One region of the Parabacteroides sp. KHUB-02 genome, then DNA from elsewhere that is predicted to be linked to it. Evidence: riboswitches for the same ligand, from Rfam matches in the RefSeq annotation. Region 1 holds a riboswitch; each other region holds the start of a gene.
The links. Region 1 has a riboswitch for cobalamin ahead of ACYIA1_RS12160 (porin family protein). Riboswitches for the same ligand answer to the same signal wherever they lie in the genome.
Positions count from the first base shown of each region.

Region 2: it holds a riboswitch for cobalamin, as region 1 does, so the genes downstream of both, ACYIA1_RS18150 (threonine/serine exporter family protein) here and ACYIA1_RS12160 (porin family protein) in region 1, are expected to answer to the same signal.
Region 3: it holds a riboswitch for cobalamin, as region 1 does, so the genes downstream of both, ACYIA1_RS06700 (sirohydrochlorin cobaltochelatase) here and ACYIA1_RS12160 (porin family protein) in region 1, are expected to answer to the same signal.
Region 4: it holds a riboswitch for cobalamin, as region 1 does, so the genes downstream of both, ACYIA1_RS18220 (TonB-dependent receptor plug domain-containing protein) here and ACYIA1_RS12160 (porin family protein) in region 1, are expected to answer to the same signal.

Region 1 covers NZ_JBWQEV010000001.1:2,735,293-2,741,371, reverse strand. Annotated here, with positions in the region: gene scpA (methylmalonyl-CoA mutase) at 1-862, shown strand, start outside; gene coaW (type II pantothenate kinase) at 992-1,846, shown strand; cobalamin riboswitch at 1,866-2,068, shown strand; gene ACYIA1_RS12160 (porin family protein) at 2,361-2,969, shown strand; gene priA (replication restart helicase PriA) at 3,057-5,519, shown strand; gene ACYIA1_RS12150 (low molecular weight protein-tyrosine-phosphatase) at 5,554-6,063, shown strand.
Region 2 covers NZ_JBWQEV010000001.1:4,279,138-4,285,216, forward strand. Annotated here, with positions in the region: gene ACYIA1_RS18130 (DUF4374 domain-containing protein) at 1-49, shown strand, start outside; gene ACYIA1_RS18135 (alpha/beta hydrolase) at 59-889, shown strand; gene ACYIA1_RS18140 (PepSY-associated TM helix domain-containing protein) at 886-1,989, shown strand; gene fldA (flavodoxin FldA) at 2,104-2,613, opposite strand; gene ACYIA1_RS18150 (threonine/serine exporter family protein) at 2,732-4,069, opposite strand; cobalamin riboswitch at 4,120-4,316, opposite strand; gene nrdG (anaerobic ribonucleoside-triphosphate reductase activating protein) at 4,583-5,083, opposite strand; gene ACYIA1_RS18160 (anaerobic ribonucleoside triphosphate reductase) at 5,117-6,079, opposite strand, start outside.
Region 3 covers NZ_JBWQEV010000001.1:1,545,036-1,551,114, forward strand. Annotated here, with positions in the region: gene ACYIA1_RS06695 (TonB-dependent receptor) at 1-1,062, opposite strand, end outside; gene ACYIA1_RS06700 (sirohydrochlorin cobaltochelatase) at 1,209-2,126, opposite strand; cobalamin riboswitch at 2,255-2,452, opposite strand; gene aspT (aspartate-alanine antiporter) at 2,538-4,235, shown strand; gene ACYIA1_RS06710 (bifunctional aspartate transaminase/aspartate 4-decarboxylase) at 4,248-5,897, shown strand.
Region 4 covers NZ_JBWQEV010000001.1:4,300,770-4,306,848, forward strand. Annotated here, with positions in the region: gene ACYIA1_RS18215 (putative transporter) at 73-1,755, shown strand; cobalamin riboswitch at 1,865-2,069, shown strand; gene ACYIA1_RS18220 (TonB-dependent receptor plug domain-containing protein) at 2,108-4,111, shown strand; gene ACYIA1_RS18225 (DUF5074 domain-containing protein) at 4,132-5,496, shown strand; gene ACYIA1_RS18230 (ABC transporter substrate-binding protein) at 5,496-6,079, shown strand, end outside.

The DNA.
Region 1 (6,079 bases):
GAAAGCCATCGAGACAGGTCTTCCTAAGATGCGTATCGAGGAAGCTGCCGCTCGTACACAGGCTCGTATCGACTCTGGTGTTCAGACCATCGTTGGTGTTAACAAATATCGTTTGCCGAAGGAAGATCCGATCGATATCCTTGAGATCGATAATACAGCCGTACGTAACGAGCAGATCGCCGCTTTGAAGGAGTTGCGTGCTAACCGTGACGAAGCCGCTGTTCAAAAAGCTTTGGCTGATATCACGGAGTGCGTGAAGACGAAGAAGGGCAACTTATTAGAGTTGGCTGTTAAGGCTGCCGGCTTGCGTGCGTCATTGGGAGAGATCTCCGATGCTTGCGAGGTGGTTGTAGGTCGTTATAAAGCAATCATTAGAACTATTTCAGGCGTGTATTCATCAGAAACTAAGAAAGACGCAGACTTCCAGAAAGCTTGCGAGCTTTGCGAGCAATTCGCTAAGAAAGAAGGCCGTCAGCCTCGTATCATGATCGCTAAGATGGGTCAGGACGGACACGACCGTGGCGCTAAGGTTGTCGCTACTGGTTATGCGGACTGTGGTTTCGACGTAGATATGGGACCGTTGTTCCAGACTCCGGCCGAGGCTGCCCGTCAAGCTGTGGAGAACGACGTTCACGTAATGGGCGTTTCTTCTTTGGCCGCTGGTCATAAGACGTTGGTTCCGCAGGTTATCGAGGAGTTGAAGAAACTAGGTCGTGAGGACATCATCGTTATTGCTGGAGGTGTAATCCCGGCTCAAGACTATGACTTCTTGTATAAGGCTGGCGTTGCCGCTATCTTTGGCCCGGGTACTTCCGTATCGAAGGCAGCTTGCCAGATCCTTGAGATCTTGTTAGGCGAATAAATAGAGTTTAGACCTTACGGTTTTTAAATAAAGAGAGGCTGGACAATTGATTTTGTCCGGCCTTTTTTAGTATTGTATGCGGGTTTATGTACTTTTGTAGCGATTATTCAATTAAAAAGGGAAAGAATCATGGGAATCGTTATAGGTATAGATGTGGGAGGTAGCACGACCAAGATCGTCGGCGTGGAGGATAAGAAGATCAAGAACCCGATGTTCGTGAAAGCTACCGATCCGGTAACCTCTTTATTCGGAGCCTTCGGTAAGTATATTTATGATAATAACATCTCGCTCTCGAATATAGAGAAAGTGATCTTGACGGGTGTAGGTAGCGCCTATATCGATCAACCTTTATATGGCTTACCAACTGCGAAGACGGATGAGTTCCTTGCGAATGGGCTAGGGGCGCAATATAATACGGGACTGGACAGTCTATTGGTGGTCAGCATGGGAACGGGTACCTCCTTTGTCAAGGTACAAGGCTCCACGATCGAGCATATCGGGGGATTGGGTATCGGTGGCGGAACAATCCTCGGCTTGTCTAAGCTATTATTGAAAACGCATGACTTTCACCAAATAGCGTCTTTGGCCGAGCACGGTTCCTTGAATGATATCGACTTGCATATCCGGGATATTACGCCGCATCCGCTACCCGGCCTGCCGCTGGACGTGACAGCCTCTATTTTCGGAAAAGCGGACGCGAACGCTAAGGTTGAGGATATCGCTCTCGGTATCGTTCATATGGTCTTGCAGACCATCGGACAAGGAGCTGTTTTCGCCTCGTTAAATGGCGATATCAAGAATATCGTATTGATCGGTAACCTGACTCGCTTGCCACAATGCCCGGATATTTTCCCCCGTCTGGAGGAGATGTGCGATGTCCATTTCAAGATACCGGAGTATGCCGAATATCGCACGGCTATCGGGGCGGCTTTATGCTATATCAGGAACCGGGAATATAAGGATATTTTTTGTGGAAAGTGTTAGGCTACATCAAAACTTTATGTATCTTTGCTACATGCTTTGTTCCCTTTCGGCAATCGCCGGATAGGGATTAAAAGGGAATCGGGTGAGAATCCCGGACAGTCCCGCTGCTGTAAGCTTCATAAACGGGTTGAGCAATACTGTTGCCACTGTTCATTCAAGTGAATGGGAAGGCGCTTAAGACCGGAAGTAAGTCAGAAGACCTGCAAGGCGTGTATATTTTCGACGGCTTCGAGGAAAGGCCGGAAGAGAACGCAAGAACCGTATCCGGTTTTTACTATTCTTTATCCAAGGTTTTCTTATCAAGTCGTCTCATGGTTTCGGATAATTATTTTGCCATAATAATTAGGGAAAGAAGCATGAATCTGACCGACGGGATGAGCTCCGTGTGTAAGATGCATGCTTTCTTTGCGTTTAAAGGACTGGGGTATTCCGTGAACACTCTATAGAGAATATTTGTTTATTATTAGAAAAGTGCGTTTATTTGCAACGAGTAATTAACAAAAGAAGTATGAATATGAAGAAAATTGTGGGACTTGTTATGGTTGCCTTGCTAGCGTTGATGGCGCTTCCGGCGAACGCTCAGCTTAAATTCGGTATCAAGGGAGGTGTGAATATATCGTCTGTTCATTTCAACTCGGACGTGTTGAAAGCGGATAACGTAACCGGCTTCCAAGTGGGTCCGATGATCGAGACGACCTTACCGTTGGTCGGTGTCGGGATCGATGCGGCAGTGTTGTATTCGCAAAAAGGTTTGGAAACGACCTCGGCTGGCGGGGTGAAGACTTCGATGAAGACGGATTATATCGATGTTCCGGTCAACTTGAAATGGAAATTCGGCTTACCGATCGTCAAGGCGTATCTGGCAGCCGGTCCGTATATCGGTTTCCGTGTAGGCGGTGATAAGTTTTGGGATATCCCGGGTTCCGTAGCGGATCAGGTGAAGGCGAAGAATTTCAGCGCAGGTCTTAACTTCGGTGCCGGCGTGGAGCTGATCAGTCACTTGCAGGTGGGTTTCAATTATGGTCTGGGACTGACTGATAACTATAGTATTGAGAAGGTGAACCTCTCCGACGGTGCCGGAAAGAACCGTGGATGGTCTATCACGGCAGCGATCTTGTTCTAAATAGGTGAAAATAAAATGAGAGAGGCTGGGCTTTAGAAGTCCGGCCTTTTTTGTTATTTTTGGGCTCGTAATGAAACACCTGTTTGAATGAAATACGCGGACGTCATACTTCCCCTTCCTTTGGAGAATAGCTATACCTATCGGATACCCGAAGATCTGGAGAGAGCCGTGACTCCCGGTTGCCGGGTGATCGTGCATTTCGGGAAGAAACGATATTATACGGCTATCGTCATGGAGGTACACGACCGGGAACCGGTATCCGATTTTGAGACGAAGGAGATCTACGCTTTGCTGGATGCCACGCCGGTGCTCCGCCGTCCGCAACTCCGTTTCTGGAAATGGATATCTTCTTATTATATATGTAAGCTGGGCGACGTGTATAAGGCGGCCTTGCCTTCCGGCTTAAAGTTGGAAAGCGAGACGACGGTTACTTATAATGAGGATTTCGAGGCCACCGCCCCCTTGCGCCCGAACGAGCAAGCGGTACTGGATGCTTTTAGCGGGGTTTTGAAATTGACGATCTCGGAGTTGGAGAAGAAGACCGGTCTTCGAAATGTTGTCCCGATCGTCTCTTCCTTGATGGTGAAAGGGGCGGTCGAGGTGAGCGAGGAGCTAAAGCGAGGATTCGTTCCCAAGACACAGGCGTTTATCCGTTTGGCCGAGGCTTACCGGGATGAGACGAAATTACAGGCGGTGTTCGAGGATTTGAAACGAGCGAAGAAGCAAGAGCTTCTGCTGGTCAGCTTCTTGGATTTAAGCCATACCTTGAATCCCGCTTTATCGAAGGAGCTTTCCAAGAAAGAGCTATTGGAACGCAGTGGTTATACCTCTGCGGTATTGGAGGGGCTGCTGAAACGGGGTATCTTGGAGAGTTACGAGAAAGAGGTGGGTCGTTTGCAAGTATCTGTCTGCCGCTTGCAAGAGCCGAATCCGCTCAGTCCGGCGCAAGAGAAAGCCTATGGAGAGATCCATGAGGCTTTCAAGACGAAGGAGGTCTGCTTGCTTCATGGCGTGACTTCCAGTGGTAAGACCGAGATATACGTCCGTTTGATCCATGAGGTCTTGCGGCTGGGGCGGCAGGTTTTATATATGTTGCCGGAGATCGCTATCACGACCCAGATCACGGAACGGCTGGCGAAATTATTCGGGGATAAGCTATTGGTCTACCACTCTAAGTTCTCGGATAACGAGCGGGTGGAAGTTTGGAATAAGCTATTGCATAACGACGAGCCTATGCTGGTATTGGGGGTCCGTTCGTCCCTCTTCCTTCCGTTTAAGGACTTGGGCTTGATTATCGTGGACGAGGAGCATGAGAATACGTATAAGCAGCAGGACCCGGCACCCCGTTACCATGCCCGTAACGCTGCCATCGTCTTGGCGGGTATGCACGGCGGTAAGACCTTATTGGGTTCCGCCACCCCCTCCATCGATTCTTATTTCAACGCTACGGCGGGGAAATACGGTCTGGTTGAGTTATCTACCCGCTACGGTGATTGCTTGATGCCGGAGATTATTACGGTGGACGTGAAGGAGCTAAAGCGCAAGAAGATCATGAAAGATACCCTTTTCTCCCCTCTGTTGGTGGAGAAGGTGCGGGAGGCCCTATCCCGGGGCGAGCAGGCGATCCTATTCCAGAACCGCCGGGGATTCGCCCCGATGATCGAGTGCCGAGGGTGCGGGTGGGTGCCTCGTTGCGTGAATTGCGACGTTAGCCTTACCTACCACAAGGCGCATAATCAGCTGGTTTGCCATTATTGCGGTTATACCTACCGCTTGCCGCAGGTATGTCCCGAGTGTAAGGGGACGGAGTTCAAGATGCAAGGCTTCGGTACGGAGAAGGTAGAGGAGGAGATCGCTGGGCAATTCCCAGCGGCGAAGGTGGAGCGGCTGGATTTCGATACGGCCCGTACCCGCACGGCTTACGAGCGGATCATCTCGGATTTCGAGAAGGGGAAGACACAAATCTTGATTGGTACCCAGATGTTGTCGAAGGGATTGGATTTCGGGAATGTCAGCGTGGTCGGAATCCTGAGTGCCGATAGCCTGATGAATTTCCCTGACTTCCGGGCGCACGAGCGGGCTTATCAATTGATGGTACAGGTTAGCGGACGTGCCGGACGACGGGATAAGCGGGGTACGGTGATCTTGCAGACTACTCAGCCGGAGCATCCTTTGATCCGTATGGTGCAGCATTTTGCTTATAAGGAAATGGTGAGCTTGCAATTGAGCGAGCGTAGTATGTTCCGTTACCCGCCTTACTACCGTTTGATCGTCTTGATCCTTCGGAGTCGGAATGAGGAGGCTTTGCAGGAAATGTCTGCTTTATACGCCGAGAAACTTCGTGCTCGTTTGGGTGAGCGGGTGTTGGGGCCGGTTACGCCGCCTATCACTCGGGTACAGACGCTTCATATCAAGAAGATCGTCTTGAAGATCGAGATATCCGCCGGGATCGCTCCGCTTCGTGAGATATTGGAGGGTATTCATACTGAGATGCAAGGATATGTACCGTTTAAGCAGTTGCTGGTTCATTATGATGTGGACCCGGCTTGAGAATTGAAAATGGAGAATTGAAAATTGAAAATTAATGGAAAGGAGCTTAGTGATGAAGGAGGAGAAGGTACGGTTGTTGTTTGTGTGCTTGGGGAATATATGTCGCTCTCCGTCGGCGGAGGCAGTAATGAAGAGGTTGGTGAAGGATGCGGGATTGGGAGATCGGATTGAGATCGATTCCGCCGGGATCACCGGGTATCATGAAGGAGACCGGGCGGATTCACGGATGCGGGCGCATGCGGCCCGTAGGGGATATGTGTTGGATTCGATCTCCCGTCCGGTACGTCAGTGGGACTTCCATGACTTCGATTTGATTATCGGCATGGACGACCAAAATATAACGGACTTGAAACGGATGGCTCCCGATCTGGAATCCGTCGCTAAGATACATCGGATGACCGAGTTCTCCCGGAATAAGTTGTACGATCACGTCCCGGATCCTTATTATAGCGGTGCCGAGGGCTTCGAGCTGGTCTTGGATCTATTGGAAGACGCTTGCGCCGGGTTGTTGGAATATTGCCGATTATTACGATGCCCATCGTAAGGTTGCTAGAATGCCC
Region 2 (6,079 bases), 1.5 Mb from region 1:
GGCAGAGCAAATCAGTGGTGTAGGTAAATTGACTGCCGCTCAAGAGTAATAAGCAAGTATGAGTCGGACTCACATTCTTTTAATATTCCTCCTGCTCCCGCTAACCCTGCGGAGCCAGGAGGATATTTGTATAGGAAAGGAACTGGTTTTGTACTCTACCGTATTGCAAGAAGACCGGAGTTATTGGATACACCTGCCGGAGCATTATAATATGGATACGAAACAACGCTATCCGGTTGTTTACCTGCTGGATGGAGATTCTTTCTTTCATTCGCTGGTAGGCATAAGGAAAACGTTGGCATCCGGTAGAGGTAAATATCTACCTCCCTGTATTATTGTCGGGATATTAAATTCGGATCGGACACGTGATTTTACGCCTACCGCTTCAGCCGCCGGACGGGATGGTAAAATCTCCATAGATGCGATTCCGCAAGGAGGGGGAAGTGAGGCTTTCAGTAAGTTTCTTACGGAAGAACTTCGTCCTGCTATCGATAGTGCCTATCGCACGAACGGCTGGAATATGCTTATCGGTCATTCGTATGCGGGGCTTTTCACCTTGAATACGTTTCTTCGTCATACGGAATTATTTGATACCTATCTAGCGGTCGACCCTAGTTTGTGGTGGGATCAGGGGCGGTTGGTCCGGGAGGCGGAGGCTTTGGTTGCAGGCCGGGATTTTAAAGGGAAAAGCCTGTATATCGGTGTCGCGTCTAAAAAAAGGACGGACCGGGTGGACATTCATCTTGACAAAGTGAGTTATCTTCTTTCGGAGGTTTTGCCACAAGCGGAGAACCTGCGTTTCTTTAGTAAATCATTTCCCGACGAGAACCATGGAACGGTAGCGGTTCCGGGTATATATGACGGGATTAAACAATTATTCGGAAAATGAGAAAATTCTTTGCGAAAGTACATTTATGGCTATCGGTACCTTTTGGCATTATTATTGCGATTGTCTGCCTGACCGGGGCGATTCTCGTCTTTGAGACAGAGATATTAGAATTAGGCTACCCTTCCCGTTATTTTGTAAAGGAAGTAAAAGGGGAACCTCTCTCGCCTGCCGCCTTGATAGAATCGGCACGCCAACAATTACCCGATTCGGTTCGAATAAACGGTATTCGGGTATCGTCTGACCCGAGACGAACTTATCAACTGGTATTACCGGGGAAAAAGGCCGCGGGTTTTATTGATCCCTACACCGGGGAGGTGACCGGGATGGATGACGGACAAGGTTTTTTCCTGAAAATGATGCGTCTTCATCGTTGGTTACTTGATGAGTATAAACGGGATGGAAGTTTTTCTTGGGGAAAATCAATAGTTGGCTATGCGACTTTGGTCTTGGCGATTATTATTATAAGTGGAATCGTAATTTGGTATCCTCGTAATAAAAAAGTATTGAGAAACCGGTTGAAAGTAAAGACCAAGGCTGGTTGGTTCCGTTTCTTCTATGATTTACATGTCTCCGGGGGATTCTATGCGGCATTGCTCCTGCTTATCTTAGCGTTAACCGGATTAACATGGTCGTTTGGTTGGTATCGAAATGCCTTTTATAGTGTCTTCGGTATTAGTGCAAACCCGCCTCAAGCGCATCATGCTCCAGCTTCTTCCGGCGCGAAGAAACCCGCGAAGAAAAAGACGGATTACACACAATGGGCTGAGGTGTTATCGGCATTGAAAAGCCATTATCCGGACTTTAACTCAATCACGATCCAAGATGGCTCCGCTACGGTTTCTACGGCCCGTTATGGAAATACAAGAGGAAGCGACCGTTACTCCTTTGATCCTGCTACGGGTGAGATTACGGAAGTCCAATTATATAAAGATCTCCCAAAATCGGGGAAGATAAGAGGATGGATTTATTCCGTACACGTCGGCTCGTGGGGGGGAATGACTACCCGTATATTGACTTGCTTAGTTTCCTTGTTGGGGACGATCTTCGCGATAACCGGCTATTATTTTTGGATAAAGAAACAATTCAGGAAACTGAGATGAAAAGAAAGAGGTATGTTTGACCCACATACCTCTTCATAAATCTAAACCAATCAAGTTGAATACGCAAACGTTGTAATATTAAGGTTAAACAGTTATGTATGTAAAAGTGTGCGTCTATTCAATTCCTTCTTTCCTTATAGATGCCAACCACTGGTCGATCCGCCCTTCTGTTTGATCGTCTTCATTCATTTCATCCAAAGGAAGTCCGACGAACATACCGTTTATGCAGGCGGTGGAACTGTCAAATGAATATCCCGAAGCATCTACAGCGCCAATGAATTTGCAACCTGTATTTCGCAGGTCGGAATAGATCGTACCGATGGCGTCACAGAAAGTGTCGCTAAAAGAGGCTGAGTCTCCGCAACCGAATAATGCGACGGTTTTCTCACTTAAGTCCAGCTTTTTCAGTTTCCCTAGATAACTATCCCAATCATCTTGCAAATCTCCGGCGCCCCAAGTGGAACAGCCCAATAACAAGATTTCATAAGGCGCTACATCAGCGGGAGAAGCGTTAGATACGTCATGAATATCTTTGTCTTCCACACCCAGCTTCTCTGCGATACGTTTCGCGATCCCTTCCGTCGTTCCTGTAGACGAGCCGTAGAATATTCCTATAGTCTTCATTTTTATTTGTTTTTATAGTTTGATAACGAAAGCAAATATCCGATATCTTATTAGTCTCGGCAATACCTATAAATATGTATTTTGAGGGTCGCGAATACCCACGAATGATCAGCTAAAGTCACCACTCAATAAACTTACCTCTTTGCCTGCGTTTCTCCAACTCCTCTTGCAGATAGCGTTGGCGATCCTTAGCGATGTAACGACGGGCGAAGATATTGGGGACGGCTACACCTAAAGAGATACAAAGGATGATGAGGGCGGAGTTAATACCATTGGAGAAGGCGTTCGTAACCTCGCCGATCACCCCGTGAAGGTTGATAAAACCTAATAACGAGCGATACATCAATACTCCCGGGATCATTGGGATAACAGAAGGGATCGTCAATACATGGTTCGGTACATGGAACCAATGAACCGCTTTCACTGCGATCAGGCTGACAACGAAACTTCCCATAAACGAGCCGATCACGGGACCATAGCCCAGCTCGAAGTTCACGAAGTTCCGGATGCATACGGCGATAATACCGCCTAAAGCAACCACCCATAATAAACGGCGTTGGATATTGAATATCATAGAGAAACCAACGGCGGATATGGCGGCCGCTATCGCATATACGTAATACGGATCATGCGGGACCATACTTAATTCGCTGAATTTATGGTCGATCGATACGTCATTCATTACGAGTAAGCGTAAGGCGAAAGCGATACCGAAAGTCATTGCCGCTACCATCATCACCGTGTTTGCGGCACGGGTAATACCGACCAGCAAGTGATTATCGATCATATCGTCTACAAAATTAATCAAAGGTACGCCCGGTACGATGAATAGGGCACAAGCCAGTAACGGGAGATACGGAGTACCGGATATTCCCAGAAAAGATGAGGCATATGCTAGACAAGTACAAATAAAGGCGGCAAGAGCGATCCCCATGTAGGCGTTAAGGCCAGCCTCTACACAACGGGCACGCACCCTGAAACCGATAAAAGTACAGATCGAGGTTAACAAGAACGCGATCCAGTCTCCTCCAAATAACTTACAGAAACCTCCACAAGCGAATCCTGCTCCGATCGCTACGATATAAGGGGTATAATTTCGAGGTTGGCGAACTATCTTTTCCAATTCTTCCTCATATTTATCCAAGGAATAATCTTGTTCGATCGCCCGCCATGAGAGCTTGCTGACCTGTGATATCGTTGTCATGTTAATACCATGTTTCTCGCATTTCTGGAATTTGGAGAATGAGTTTCGCTCATCGCTTACGTTCACCATAATCATGGTCCATCGGATATCGATATGCAATTTCTCCTCGGGAATCCCCATAAAGGCGGCCACCCGCTTCATGTTGCGCTCGATACGGTTCGTATCGGCGGCACTTTCCATCAACAATTTTCCCGTACGGAGCAAAAGATCCAATTTGCGCCGTAATAACAATACTTCCTTGTCTGTCATCATCTTCTTTTTGTTCTTATATATGTGTTCTCTATACCCTAACCCACGAGGATATGAATCTTAAATGAATGGCAGGTCTTCTGACTGACTCCCATTCTAATGCCTTCCCGGCTTACTAGGCCAGTGGCGAAAGTAGTATTAGAATGTTAAAGGAGTTTCACAGCAGCGGGACTGTACCGGATTCTCACCGGATTCCCTTTTAATCCGTATGCCCGAACGAGCGTACGGAACCAATTCGGATGCAAAGGTATGAAATCATGCTAATATCCGTCTCGCTTCAGTAAGAATAATTATCCGGATACTTATATATTCTTTGTTGAATGCGCTTCTATTCTATAAATCACGACGTGGTCTGTACAAATCACGCCGTGGATTTTATAAACCACGCCGTGGTTTGTACAGACCACGTTGAAAATTGAGGAATAGATGCTGATGTAATTCTCTTTATATATAAGAGAACGGATGTTTATTTCTTATTCCGTACAAGATTTTATGCATGTGTGTGCCTTAAAAGCCTTAAATAAAAGGATCGTACTTGTATTTTACGATTTCCTTTTTATTTAAAGAAGCTTGTACGTCAATTAACCGTTGGTTGCTGCTTCCCCGGAATAAAAGGCTCTCATCCCGAAGGGTTTGTTTGTAGCGGCCATCTACCAATACGTCGATATAGGATAATAAGGCGGCTTGTGCCGGGTTCTTTATCAGGTCCTCGAATTTATATCCCGTGTAGCACCAGATCGTCTTTTGGCTTTTTTCCTTGATCGCCTTGGCTACCTCGGTGAAGCCTTCCGGCTGGAACATGGGATCTCCACCACTGAAGGTGACGTTGGCGAACTCGTCAGCCAGCACTTTCTCCACGATCTCTTCCGTTCTTACTTTCTTCCCTTTATGGATATCCCATGATTCGGGGTTGTGGCAACCCGGGCATTTGTTCGGGCAACCCGCCGCATAGATGGCGGTCCGGAATCCCGGACCGTCTACGGTGGTATCTTCGATGATATCTATGATAGACAACATGGTAATTGAAAATTGACAATTGACAATTGAAAATTAGTTGTGGGTGATGCGGTCGTTCAGCTCGGATAGCTTGGCGTTGTTCCAACGGTCGGTGGTTCCTACCAAGTAACCGGTGATGCGTTGAAGTTTGTCCAAGTGTTTGCTGCCGCATTTCGGGCAGGCTTCCAGATTCGGGGTGGAGTTCTCGTAGCCACAATCCAGACAACGGTTACGATTATGGTTTACGGAACCGTATCCGATATTGTATTTATCCATCATATCCACGACACGCATGATCGCTTCGGGGTTATGGGTAGCGTCGCCATCCATCTCTACGTAGAAGATATGGCCACCACGAGTCAAATCATGATAAGGAGCTTCCACTTCGGCTTTATGACGGGCACTGCACTTATAATATACCGGGACGTGATTAGAGTTCGTATAATAATCCCGATCCGTGATACCCGGAAGCGATCCGAACTTCTTACGATCTTTTCCCGTGAACTTGCCGGACAAGCCTTCAGCCGGAGTTGCCAGTACGCTATAATTGTGTTGGTATTGCTCAGAGAATTGGTTGGCGCGATCCCGGATATACGTAACGATCCTTATGCCTAAGGCCTGCGAATCCTCATCTTCGCCATGATGCTTCCCGGTAAGGGCTACCAAGCATTCGGCCAGTCCGATAAAGCCGATGCCCAAGGTGCCTTGGTTGATAACGGAGGCTATCGAATCGTTAGGCTTCAATTTTTCCGAGCCTAACCACAAGGAAGACATCAACAACGGGAATTGCTTCGCGTAAGCGGTTTTCTGGAACTCCATACGCTCATGCAACTGACGAGCCGTAAGTTCCAGCATATGATCCAGTTTAGCGAAAAACAGGGCGATACGTTCCTCCTTGTTCTCCACCTGCATGCACTCGATAGCCAATCGCACGATATTGATCGTCGAGAAAGAGAGATTACCCCGTCCGATAGAAGTCTTCGGTCCGAAACGATTCTCGAATACACGGGTACGGCA
Region 3 (6,079 bases), 1.2 Mb from region 1:
TTTCTGGCCGTTTTTCATATAATAATGATCATAGATCGGATCATCACTTTCGAGATAGTCGAGGGCTTCCGTCCCAAAATAGTTGATATCGTCGTTATTGTAAGAAAGGCGATCTGTTAGTTTCGCGCCGTTCCAAAAAGTATGTGTGTATTGCGTCGATACGTTCCATGCGTGATTCTTCATAAAGTCGGACTCGTTATTGTAGCGAGCCTCACGGTCAAGTCCCGGTAGCATCTCATTTTTATGGAGATATAACTGTCCTGTTTGCACATTATATACATCATTTGCCATTAAATCGGGAAGACCGATCTCCGTCCCATAGAAGTCGCGGTTAAAACCTCCGCGAACATCTAATATGTCACGTTCCGTCATTTTAGCTTGCAATGCCAGATAACCGGAAAAGCGACGGTTGCCATTATCACGCCAGCCCTCTTGATCGGAAAAGTTGACATTGGCGTAATAATTGACCGGACCGACCAATTTACCGCCCATGCCAAGTGTCGCCTCTTTATTCTCGTAACTACCGTAGGCCAATCGAGCATTAACGCTCTGTTTCTCTGACGGGGATTTACGAACGATATTCAAGGTTCCACCTACGGCTGAATGTCCGTAAAGTACAGAAGCCGGTCCCTTTAATAATTCAATAGACTCGATACAGGATAGATCGGGTACGGGATAAGAGTTGTTTATTGCCGAACGTTCATCGCGGATACCGTCTATCATCATGATAGAATGATCGAAACCACGGATCGACAATTGTTGAAATGCGCCATAAGATGTCTGGAATCGTACGCCCGGCATAAAGCGTACCGCATCTTGGATATTACGGATACCTCGCAACTCCAAACTACTCGCCGTAATGCTATTAATTGAAATAGGAAGATATTTCATAGGTACGTCCAACTTCGTGATTTGTGGACGTGGCTTGCGTGCGGCGGTCGCTACGACTTCTTGAATATTGAATGTCGTATCGGCGAAATTCGTGTACTCATTCTTGTGTTGTGCCTGCATCGTACTGATACATAAGGCTGTCAACGGTAAGATTGTCAAAACTCTTTTCATATATTTAGCATTATAACTGTTTATTGTATGCATGTGAAATCCCTTTCGAAAGAAATTCCATTTTCCTTCGAATGAAAATTTAGTTTCTTTCGGAAGGAATTACTTTTTCTTCCGAAAGGAATAAAACATAGATTTGGAGAACTTTTTTAGTCCTTCTCTACCGCATAAGCTTTCTTCTTATCAACGATATCGATCATCTTATGTTTAGCCATGAAACGGGCATGTTCGATGAAGATCTTCTGAATATCCGGATTCTGTCCCAGACCTTCCATAAATACGCTTACCTCGTAGCCTTTCTTTTCCAGTTCCTCTTTCCAATCACCGGCGATATCGTTTTTCGCATGGTCTCCGGCGACAAACATAAATGGCATCAACAAGACTTTCTTCGTTCCATTGGCCTTTACTTGGGCTACCATCGTATCAAAAGTAGGATAGCCCTCGATGGTTCCTACGGAATAATCCTTGAATCCCTTCTCCTTCAACATATAATCCAACATGGCATATTGAGCCGTCGCCGGAGTATAAGTGCCATGGCCTACCAATAAAGTAGCGCCTTCTTTCGCCCCATTTTTTGTGATAGCGACGATTACCGCCTCATAATCCTCCGGTGTATACAATAAAGGATTACCGATACGAATCTCCTTGAAAGAAGATTTCATGGTGGCAACATCCTTACGTAAGGATTCCATCTCGATACCTTCGATTATATTCGTGGATTGGATCAAGACATGTGTATAACCATCAGTCTTTAATTTTTCCAAGGCCTCGATCGGGTTCAGTTTCTCTACGCCACGAGCTTTTAAGCGGCGCATTACAATGCGAGAAGTCCATGCCTCACGCAACTCAACATCTTTGAAAGCTTCTTTCGCTTTTTGATTGATCGCGTCGATTGTCAAGGCACGGGTATCATCATGGGTTGTTCCAAAATGTACCATCAATAAAGCGGCCTTATCGCCCGGTTGTAAAGAGGCGAATAAATCGGATGCTACAAAATTCTCGCCATCGTGCGCACGACAAACTAGGCTGATGACCAGCAGGAAGAAAGATAGTAAGTGTTTCCTCATCATATGAATATATTAATAATTAGATTACATATCAATCCCACGGAGACAACGTATTATTCTGTCTCCAACATCTTTTAGATATAGGTGATATTTCTATCCTCTTAATTACTCCTAACCCCGGGAGGAATTAATCATTACTTCGCTTGGCAGGTTTCCTGACTGGCTCGGAAAGCAACCTTCCCATCTTTCTTAAGACAGTGGCATAGCAGAACGCTTTCCTTTTCAAGAGCTTCACAGTAGCGGGCACTGTTCCGGATTCTAACCGGATTCCCTTTTATAGAGTTGTCGGTAGACAAACTCTATCACCTAAGCGGTCGCAAATTTATATAAATAATCCCGAAAAGTAACAACATCTTTCAAAGAATCCCTGTTTCAATAGCATCTTTTTTGTTTAACATCAAATAAATAGATATGGAATGGATAACTAATTTACTTCAACATTATCCGGAGCTAGCTATTTTCATAACCTTAGCTCTCGGTTTCTGGATTGGCAAGTTTAAGATAAAGAAGTTCACGCTGGGAACGGTTACCAGCGTATTATTGGTCGGTGTATTGATCGGGCAATTAAAAATCGATATAAGCGGACCGTTAAAGTCCGTCTTTTTCTTGATGTTCCTCTTCGCTGTAGGATATAGCGTTGGGCCACAGTTCTTCCGGGGATTGAAAAAGGAAGGTCTTCCTCAAATGCTTTTCGCCGCCGTCATGTGTATATTTTGTTTGATCGCTCCTTTTTTGTTAGCGAAACTTATGGGATATAACGCAGGCGAGGCCGCAGGATTATTGGCGGGCTCCCAGACGATGTCGGCAGTATTAGGAGTTGCCGAAGATACGATCGGACAGATGAATATTAGCGATACGGATAAAAGCGCTATGGTAAATGTAATGCCCGTGGCCTATGCGGTAACTTATATTTTCGGTACGGCAGGATCCGCATGGTTAGTGAGTGATATCGGGCCACGTCTTTTAGGAGGACTCGACTACGTGAAAAAAGCGTGTAAAGAGCTAGAGGCTAAAATGGGAAATAACGACGAGAGCGAGCAACCGGGCTTTATGCCAGCCGCCCGTCCGGTAACTTTCCGGGCCTATAAGATTAGTAATGAATGGTTCAAGGATGGCAAAAGCGTAAAGCAGTTGGAGGTATATTTAGACCAATTGGGACGGCATTTGTTCGTGGAGCGTGTCCGTATTAATAATGTAGTAACCGATGTTAAACCGGATTTGGTTTTACATACCGGAAATGAGGTTGTTCTAAGCGGTCGCCGGGAATTCGTGATCGGAGAGGAGAACTGGATTGGCGACGAGGTCAATGACATTGAATTGCTTGATTTTCCGGCAGAGACGTTACCCGTACTAGTGATCCATAAGGAATACGTGGGGAAAAAGATCTGCTATTTACGCAATCAATCGTTCATGCATGGTGTTAGCATCAAGTCCGTAAGGCGTGCGGGTATCAATATCCCGGTCTTGGCCGCTACGGTGATAGATTCCGGTGATATGCTGGAATTGGTAGGCATGAAATCAGAGGTAAATAAAGCGGCGACGGCTTTAGGATATCCCGATCGCCCAACCAATCAGACCGATTTGATTTTCGTGGGTATCGGTATTTTCTTAGGGGGAATTTTAGGTTCGCTCGCGATTCATTTCGGGGGTGTCCCGATTAGCCTAAGTACGAGTGGAGGTGCTTTGATAGCCGGGCTCGTCTTTGGATGGCTTCGTTCTAAGCATCCGACCTTCGGGCGTATTCCGGAGCCTTCCGTCTGGATATTAAATAATTTGGGATTGAATATGTTTATCGCCGTAGTCGGTATCACGGCGGGTCCCAGTTTCGTGACCGGATTGAAGGAAGTCGGTATAAGTTTATTTATTATCGGTGCTTTAGCGACATCTATCCCGCTTATCATCGGTATTCTGATGGGACGTTACGTTTTTAAGTTCCACCCGGCTATTACTTTAGGTTGTACGGCGGGTTCACGTACGACAACTGCCGCATTAGGAGCGGTGGAAGATGCCGTAGGAAGTGAGACTCCAGCCTTGGGCTATACCGTTACCTATGCGGTAGGTAATACTTTATTAATTATCTGGGGTGTCGTTATCGTACTAATCATGTAATATATATAATGTATGGAAAAGAAGAAAATACAGATCACGAGAGAATATGAGAAAAAGATGTCGGAGATTAGCCCTTTCGAGCTAAAGAACATCTTGATAGAGTTAGCGGATGAGAGCGCTCGTAAAAGTACGCACATCATGCTGAACGCAGGAAGGGGAAATCCAAACTGGATCAGTACGGTTCCACGGGAGGCATTCTTCCTATTAGGGCAGTTCGCCTTGGAGGAATGCCAGCGGGAAACCGAATTGGCAGATGAGATGGCCGGAGCCGCAGGGGTTCCCAACCGCAAAAGGATCGCGTCTCGCTTCGTACAGTTTCTAAAGAAACATGCGCAATCTCCCGGCGCTACTTTATTGAAGGGTACCTATGAATATCTGGTCACGGAAAAAGGTGTAGATGAGAATGAGCTTGTATACGAATGGGCGGAAGGTGTCATTGGTGATCAATATCCGGTTCCCGATCGTATCTTGAAATATACGGAAATGCTCGTGCGGGATTATTTAGACCAAGAATTATGTGATAACCAGCCCCCTGAGGGAATATTCGACCTTTTCGCTACCGAGGGCGGAACTGCCGCCATGTGTTATATCTTCGATTCCTTGCAGCAGAATTTCTTGTTGAATAAGGGAGACAAGATCGTTCTCTTCGCTCCGGTATTCACTCCTTATATAGAGATTCCGGAACAGGCTCGTTATCTTTTTAATGTCATAGAGATAAAAGCCTTGAAGATGACAAAAGACGGCTATCACACGTGGCAATATCAAGAAAAAGATTTAGATGTCCTGAAAGATCCTAGCGTGAAAGCCGCTTTCATAACAAACCCGAGCAACCCGCCTTCATACGGATTGACAAAAGCATTGATGAATAGGATCGTTGAGATCGTACGGAACGACAATCCCAACCTCATGATTATTACGGATGATGTGTATGCGACATTTATTCCGCATTTTCGCTCGATGATGGCCGAATTACCAAAGAATACGTTATGTGTCTACTCTTTCTCCAAATATTTCGGGGCAACCGGATGGAGATTGGCGGTAATCGCTTTACATCAAGATAATATTTACGACCGGATGATCCGTGAATTGCCAAGAGATAAACAGGAGCTTCTAAAAAAACGATATAGCAGTCTATCCTTACATCCCGAGGATATCCGCTTTATTGATCGTATGGTAGCCGATAGCCGTCAAGTAGCCTTGAATCATACGGCCGGTCTTTCCTTGCCACAGCAAACACAAATGTCTCTGTTTGCGTCTTTCGCTCTATTAGATGCGGAAAATACCTATAAGAAAAGGATGCAGGATATGATCCACGAGCGTTTACACACATTGTGGGAAAGCACCGGATTCACCTTATTAGACGACCCTTTGCGTGCGGGATATTATAGTGAGATCGATATGCTTGTCTGGGCTAAGAAATTCTATGGGGATGATTTCGTGGAATATCTAAAAAAGAATTACGAACCTCTGGATGTCGTTTTCCGTCTGGCACAGGAAACTTCCTTGGTTTTACTGAACGGAGGAGGTTTTGATGCTCCCGAGTGGTCTATCCGCGCATCTTTAGCTAACCTTAAACGGGAAGATTATGTCCGGATCGGAGAGGGTATCGCATCTATTTTGCATAGTTATGCCCAAAGATGGAAAGAAAGTCTCGATAAGTAGAAAAAACAGCTCCAAGGCTTGAACAAAACGGGCTAATGGTACGTTTTATTAATAAACGTGCGATTAGCCCGTTTTTCTAAGTTATCCGGGAGATTATAAATAACCTCTATAACCTCATAGAAATTATCGAACAAATTGTATTTCATTATATTATATATTTGTTGATAATAAAAACAAAGACT
Region 4 (6,079 bases), 1.6 Mb from region 1:
TATGTGTATCTCTGCCGAAGTGATTCGCCAGAGGTACTTTTTTATCTTAAATTAATATATACATGAATAGATATGGAATGGATTAATGAATTGTTATGGGGAGAAGGGGTAGGGCATTCTATCCTTTTGTTATCCGTTGTGATCGCTCTGGGGATCCAGCTTGGTAAACTGAAGCTATTCGGTATCTCTTTAGGGATTACCATGGTACTGTTTGTCGGGATCTTTCTCGGGCATTTCGGTTTTACGGCGAATCCGTCGGTCGTTCATTTTTTTAGAGAGTTTGGTTTGATCTTATTTGTTTACTCGGTAGGTATGCAAGTAGGCCCCGGATTTTTTTCTTCGTTTCGAAAGGGAGGGATCACGTTGAATATGCTTGCTTGCGGTATTGTTTTTCTAGGGGTGATTACTGCCTTGATTATACATTATATTACAGGCATTCCTATACCGACAATGGTAGGTATCTTATCCGGAGCAGTGACGAATACACCGGGATTGGGCGCTGCTCAACAGGCTTATTCAGATATGACGGGGATCTCGGATGAAACGATCGCTTTAGGATATGCGGTTGCCTATCCGTTAGGTGTGATCGGCATTATCTTGTCGATGATTTTTATCCGTTATGTTTTCCGTATCTCTTTTGCGAAGGAGACGGAACAATTGGAAGAAGAGACGGATACGGAATCGGGAGGAGAGGCTGTACCTATCTCTTTGGTGGTGAAGAATCCGGCGATTTTTGGTCGTAGCGTAAGTGAGCTATCTAAATTGTTGGAACACCGTGAATTTGTTATTTCCCGTATTTTACGTAACGATACGAATCGGATAGAGATCGTGGCGGGGAACACGGTATTGAATGGGGATGATAAGATTTTTGTTATTACCGCAGAGCATGACGTGGAGGCGATAAAGACTTTTATCGGTCAAGAAATACAGATGGATCGTAAGCAATGGATTCCGGCGGAAAGCCAGTTTATCAGCCGGCGTATTTTGGTTACCCGGTCTGAAATCAACGGTAAGCAATTAGGGGCTTTGCAGTTACGCCGTTTACATGGAATTAACGTGACTCGGATCAATCGTGCGGGGCTGGAGTTGGTAGCTACTCCTAATCTGGTCTTGCAAATAGGCGACCGGGTGACAGTGGTCGGTAGTGAATTGGCGGTGGAGAAAGTTGCCGAGACGCTGGGTAATTCAATGAAACGCTTGAATGAACCTAATTTGGTGACTATTTTTGTTGGTATAGTTTTGGGTATTATCGTGGGAAGTCTTCCTATTAGTTTTCCGGGTATTCCTCAACCGGTGAAATTAGGATTAGCGGGAGGTCCGTTGATCGTTGCGATATTGATAAGCCGGTTCGGTTATCGTTATAAATTGGTTACTTATACCACGCAAAGTTCTAATTTACTATTGAGGGAATTAGGAATCACGTTGTTTCTCGCCTGCGTGGGATTGAGTGCGGGTGAAGGTTTTGTCGATACGATAGTCAATAAGGGTGGTGTAGCTTGGATCGGTTATGGTTTTATAATAACGTTATTGCCTCTACTGATTATCGGTTGTGTGGGAAGGTATTTTTATAAACTGAATTATTTTACGTTGATGGGATTGATTGCGGGAAGTACGACCGATCCTCCTGCGTTAGCCTATTCCAATATGGCGGCAGGAAATGATGCGCCGGCGGTTGGATATGCGACGGTTTATCCATTGACCATGTTTTTGCGTGTGTTGACCGCACAGTTAATGATATTATTCTTTTATACATAGAATAAATATTTTGTTGTTAGTAATGTTTAGAAAAGTGTAAACTCCCTAGCCTTCCGCCGAAGTGATTCGCCGGGGGGCTTTTTTGTTGCTAATCAAAAAGTAAACATGTATCTTTGCGGCCAATCAAGGTGTAGATGTTATCGATTCCGATAATAATCAGTAAAAGGGAATCCGGTGCGAGTCCGGAGCTGTACCCGTAGCTGTAAGTCCTTGGAGCCCCGGCAAATCTTGTTGCCACTGCCTATCGGATAGGCGGGAAGGTAGCCGACAGAGGGTGGACGAGCCAGAAAACCTGCCATGATTTTGTTATGCGACGTTTCGGGTGAAGACGTTGGTAAATCTAAATGTTGCTATGCGAGATTTATATCTTATAAGATGCCTATGCGTTTTTAGCGCATGGTTATTCTCTTTGGGTGTCGCTTACGGTCAACAGATCGATACGACGGCCTATCACGAGCTTTCCGGGGTGGAAGTGGTGGAGAAGGTACGTCCGTCGGTCACCCGTGAAGGTACGCCTTTGCAAATTATGGACCGGGCGGGAATCGATCGCTTGGGAGTACAAGACCTATCCGAGGCCGTGAAACGCTTCTCGGGAGTTACGGTACAGGATTATGGGGGGATCGGAGGATTGAAAACGGTCTCGGTACGTAGCTTGGGGGCGAAGCATACCGCCGTCAGTTACGATGGGGTGACGATTACGGACGCGCAAAGCGGGCAAGTCGATATCAGCCGTTTCTCGTTGGATAATGTGGAGATGGTTTCCTTGTCAATCGGGCAGTCGGATGACATTTTCCAAACGGCAAGGGTGTATGCTTCGGCAGGCGCCTTGAATATACAAACCGGAAAGCCCACGTTTAAAGACAAATCGTTTCATACTTATCTTAAGGTTAAGGGAGGTTCCTTCGGGCTTTTTAATCCTGTGCTGCATTATGATCAAAAATTAGGAAAGCGTTGGAGCGCATCCTTACATGGTGATTTCGTGCGTGCGGATGGACAATATCCCTATACATTAATTAATGGGGAATTGGAAACGAGAGAGAAGCGAAGAAATAGCGATATCCATTCTTTCCATTTGGAAGGTAATCTATTCGGCGATTTTGGAAGGGGAGGCGAACTTTCCTTTAAGGCGTACTATTTTGATTCGGAGCGGGGGCTTCCCGGTTCTGTTAATTTATATAACAAGAACACTTCTGAACGATTATGGGATAATAACTTTTTCGTGCAATCGGGGTATAAGAATGTTCTTAATGAGAAATTTACGCTACGGGCCATGGCTAAGTATAATTATGCTTTTACTCGTTATTTAGATATAAATGATAAATATGCTGCGGGCGAACAAGTCGATTTGAATACACAGAATGAGTATTATGGCTCTGTAGGTTTGCTGTATACTCCTATAAAGTATGTATCGGCGACGTTGACTACGGATTTAACTCGCTCTATGCTGGACAATAATTTTGTGAACGGCCCTAATCCAAAGCGAATGGCCTCTCAATCAGTACTAGCGGTGCAATATAAGAACAGTCGATTCACGGCTACCGCTAGTTTATTGGGAACATATATCACTGATAAAGTGGAGCAAGGGGAAAAACCGGATGATAAGAGGCGTTTATCCCCGGCTGTAAGTTTGTCTTGGCGGCCATTCTCGGAAAGTACTTTGCGGATACGTGCCTCTTACAAAGATATATTCCGGGTTCCTACATTTACGGACTTGTATTACCTCCGTATGGGAAATACAAATTTGAAACCGGAAGAAACTTCCCAATATAATGTAGGGGTAACATGGAGTTCTTCCTGTGGGGATTGGCTGCGGCATTTCAGTATTTCGGCGGATGGATATTATAATACGGTGAAAGATAAGATCGTGGCTTTACCTACCATGTATGTTTGGAAGATGATGAATATGGGCGAAGTGGATATTAAAGGGGTAGATGTAAATTTATCTACACAATTCCGATTGCCCTTACGAATGAGCTTGCTTTTGGCTTCCACTTATTCTTTTCAATACGCGGTTGATGTGACAGATCCGGAAGCTAAGAATTATAAGGATCAGATTCCTTATACACCTCGTCATTCTGGCACGGTTTCCGTAACCTTGGAAAATCCATGGGTAAATGTCTCTTATATACTGACTGCGGTTGGTGATCGTTATGCATTGCCGCAAAATATAGATCGGAACAGGATTGATTCTTATATAGAACAGAGTATTTCTATAAATCGAGATTTTCGTTTTCGATATTTCGGTTTGCGTTTGCAAGGTGAATTGTTAAATCTTGCGAACGTGAATTATGATGTTATTCAGTATTATCCCATGCCGGGCCGTTCTTGGCGTTTAAGTATTTGTTTATCCTATTAGTAAACTATAAAAGTAAAGTAATGAAAAAGAAGAATTTAGTTTGTGTCTCTGCCTTGTGTGCATTGATGTCTTTCTCGTTTGTCAGCTGTGATGATGACAATGAGCCTTCACTGAACATACCAAATGTATCTGTAACTAATGTCAGTTTTACGGATGAGAATCCGGAAGCTTTAAAAGTTAGTGGAACCTTAAATTGGACAGCTCCGTCTTCTGTTGACAATGTAACAAAGTACGTGATTTATGGTTCCTCTGATGGAACCGCTAAAGATATGAAAATTGCGGAGGTAGAAGTTGGAACACATTCATATGCTATTACGGATGTCGTAAATATAGGCTATTTATTAGTTATAGCCGCAAATGCGGAAGGTGAGTCTTCTGTTTATGCTTCCGTAAGAGTTATTGATTTTGTGAAGGATAGTTCTTTCATGGCTTTATATTTCTTGAATTCGGGCAATATGGGAAATAACAACTCTTCTTTATATATGTACGACATAGAAAAGGATGAGGTTGTCCCCGATTATTTCTTGGCTCAAAATGGCAGGGGGCTGGGAGATACGGCACAGGATATGATCGTGTATGGCGATAAGATGTATATCGCGGTATATGGAGAGTCTACGATAGAAGTGACAGATCTGAAGGCAAAATCCATTAAGCAAGTCAAGACAGAGGGGCAGCCCCGTTATATGGTATCAGAGGGTGGAAAAGTCTATATTAGCTATTATAATGGATATGTCGCTCGTTTGGATACCGCATCCTTGGAGGTTGAGGCGAAAGTAAAGGTCGGACGGAATCCGGAACAATTGGCGGTATCTTCTAATAAATTGTTTGTCTCAAACTCCGGAGGTATGGATTACAGTACCGAGGTTGGGTATGATAAAACGGTATCAGTGGTTGATCTGTCTACTTTTACAGAGATAAAGAAGTTGGATGTAGTATTGAATCCCACACGGATACAGGCGGATGAGCAAGGAAATGTATATGTGGTTTCTATGGGTAACTATGCGGATATACCCAATACGGTACAAAAGATAAATACGGAGACTTATGAGGTTACTTCCCTTACGAATTGTCCAAACGCAACGGAGATGGCCTATGAGGATGGCAAGCTATTTCTGTTCTATGCGCAATGGGGAATGTCTAGCTCTGCATTTTTAACATTTGATACAAAGAGCCAATCTGCGGGAACGAGCTTTATTACAGATGGAACCTCAATACAATCCCCTTATTCAATCAGTGCCGTGGGTGGAAATGTCTATGTCGCAGAGTCTGATTATAAGAATAATGGCGATATCTATTGTTTCGGAGGTGACGGTAAATTGTTCAAGAAGTTTGAGGCCGGTTTAAATCCCATGAAAGTAGTCCTCGCTCAAAAAGATAATATCTAATGCGATTACTGATTCTCTTAGGGTTCGCTTTCTGGATGGTGGCATGTACGCCATCCGGAAAGCAAACTTCTTCCAAGGAAGCTCTTTCCTCTGATAGTATTCAATATGCCCAAGGTTTCACGGTTCAGCGCTTTGATACCTATATAATGGTGGAAGTTCGTGATCCGTGGGATAGCACCCGTCTGCTTCAACGCTATTTATTGGTAGACCGGACAAAGTCGGTTCCCGGCGGATTACCCAAAGGGACGATCGTGAAGGTCCCGGTAAAAGATATTGTGATTTATACTTCTGTCCATGCGGCTATTATTGATCAACTGCACGAAACCGATAAGGTTATAGGCGTTTGTGAGCCTCGTTATATGGATACTCCTGCCATACAAGAGGGTATACAGGCCGGAAGAATCGCTGATTTAGGTGAGGCTACCTCTCCGAATATAGAGAAAATGATAGAGATCGGCGCGGAACTCGTGATAGCTTCCCCATTCCAGAACAGTAGTTATGGGCCTGTCGAGAAGATAGGGATACCCATTATCGAAGGAGCCGACTATATGGAGGCATTTCCTTTGGGGCGTACGGAGTGGAT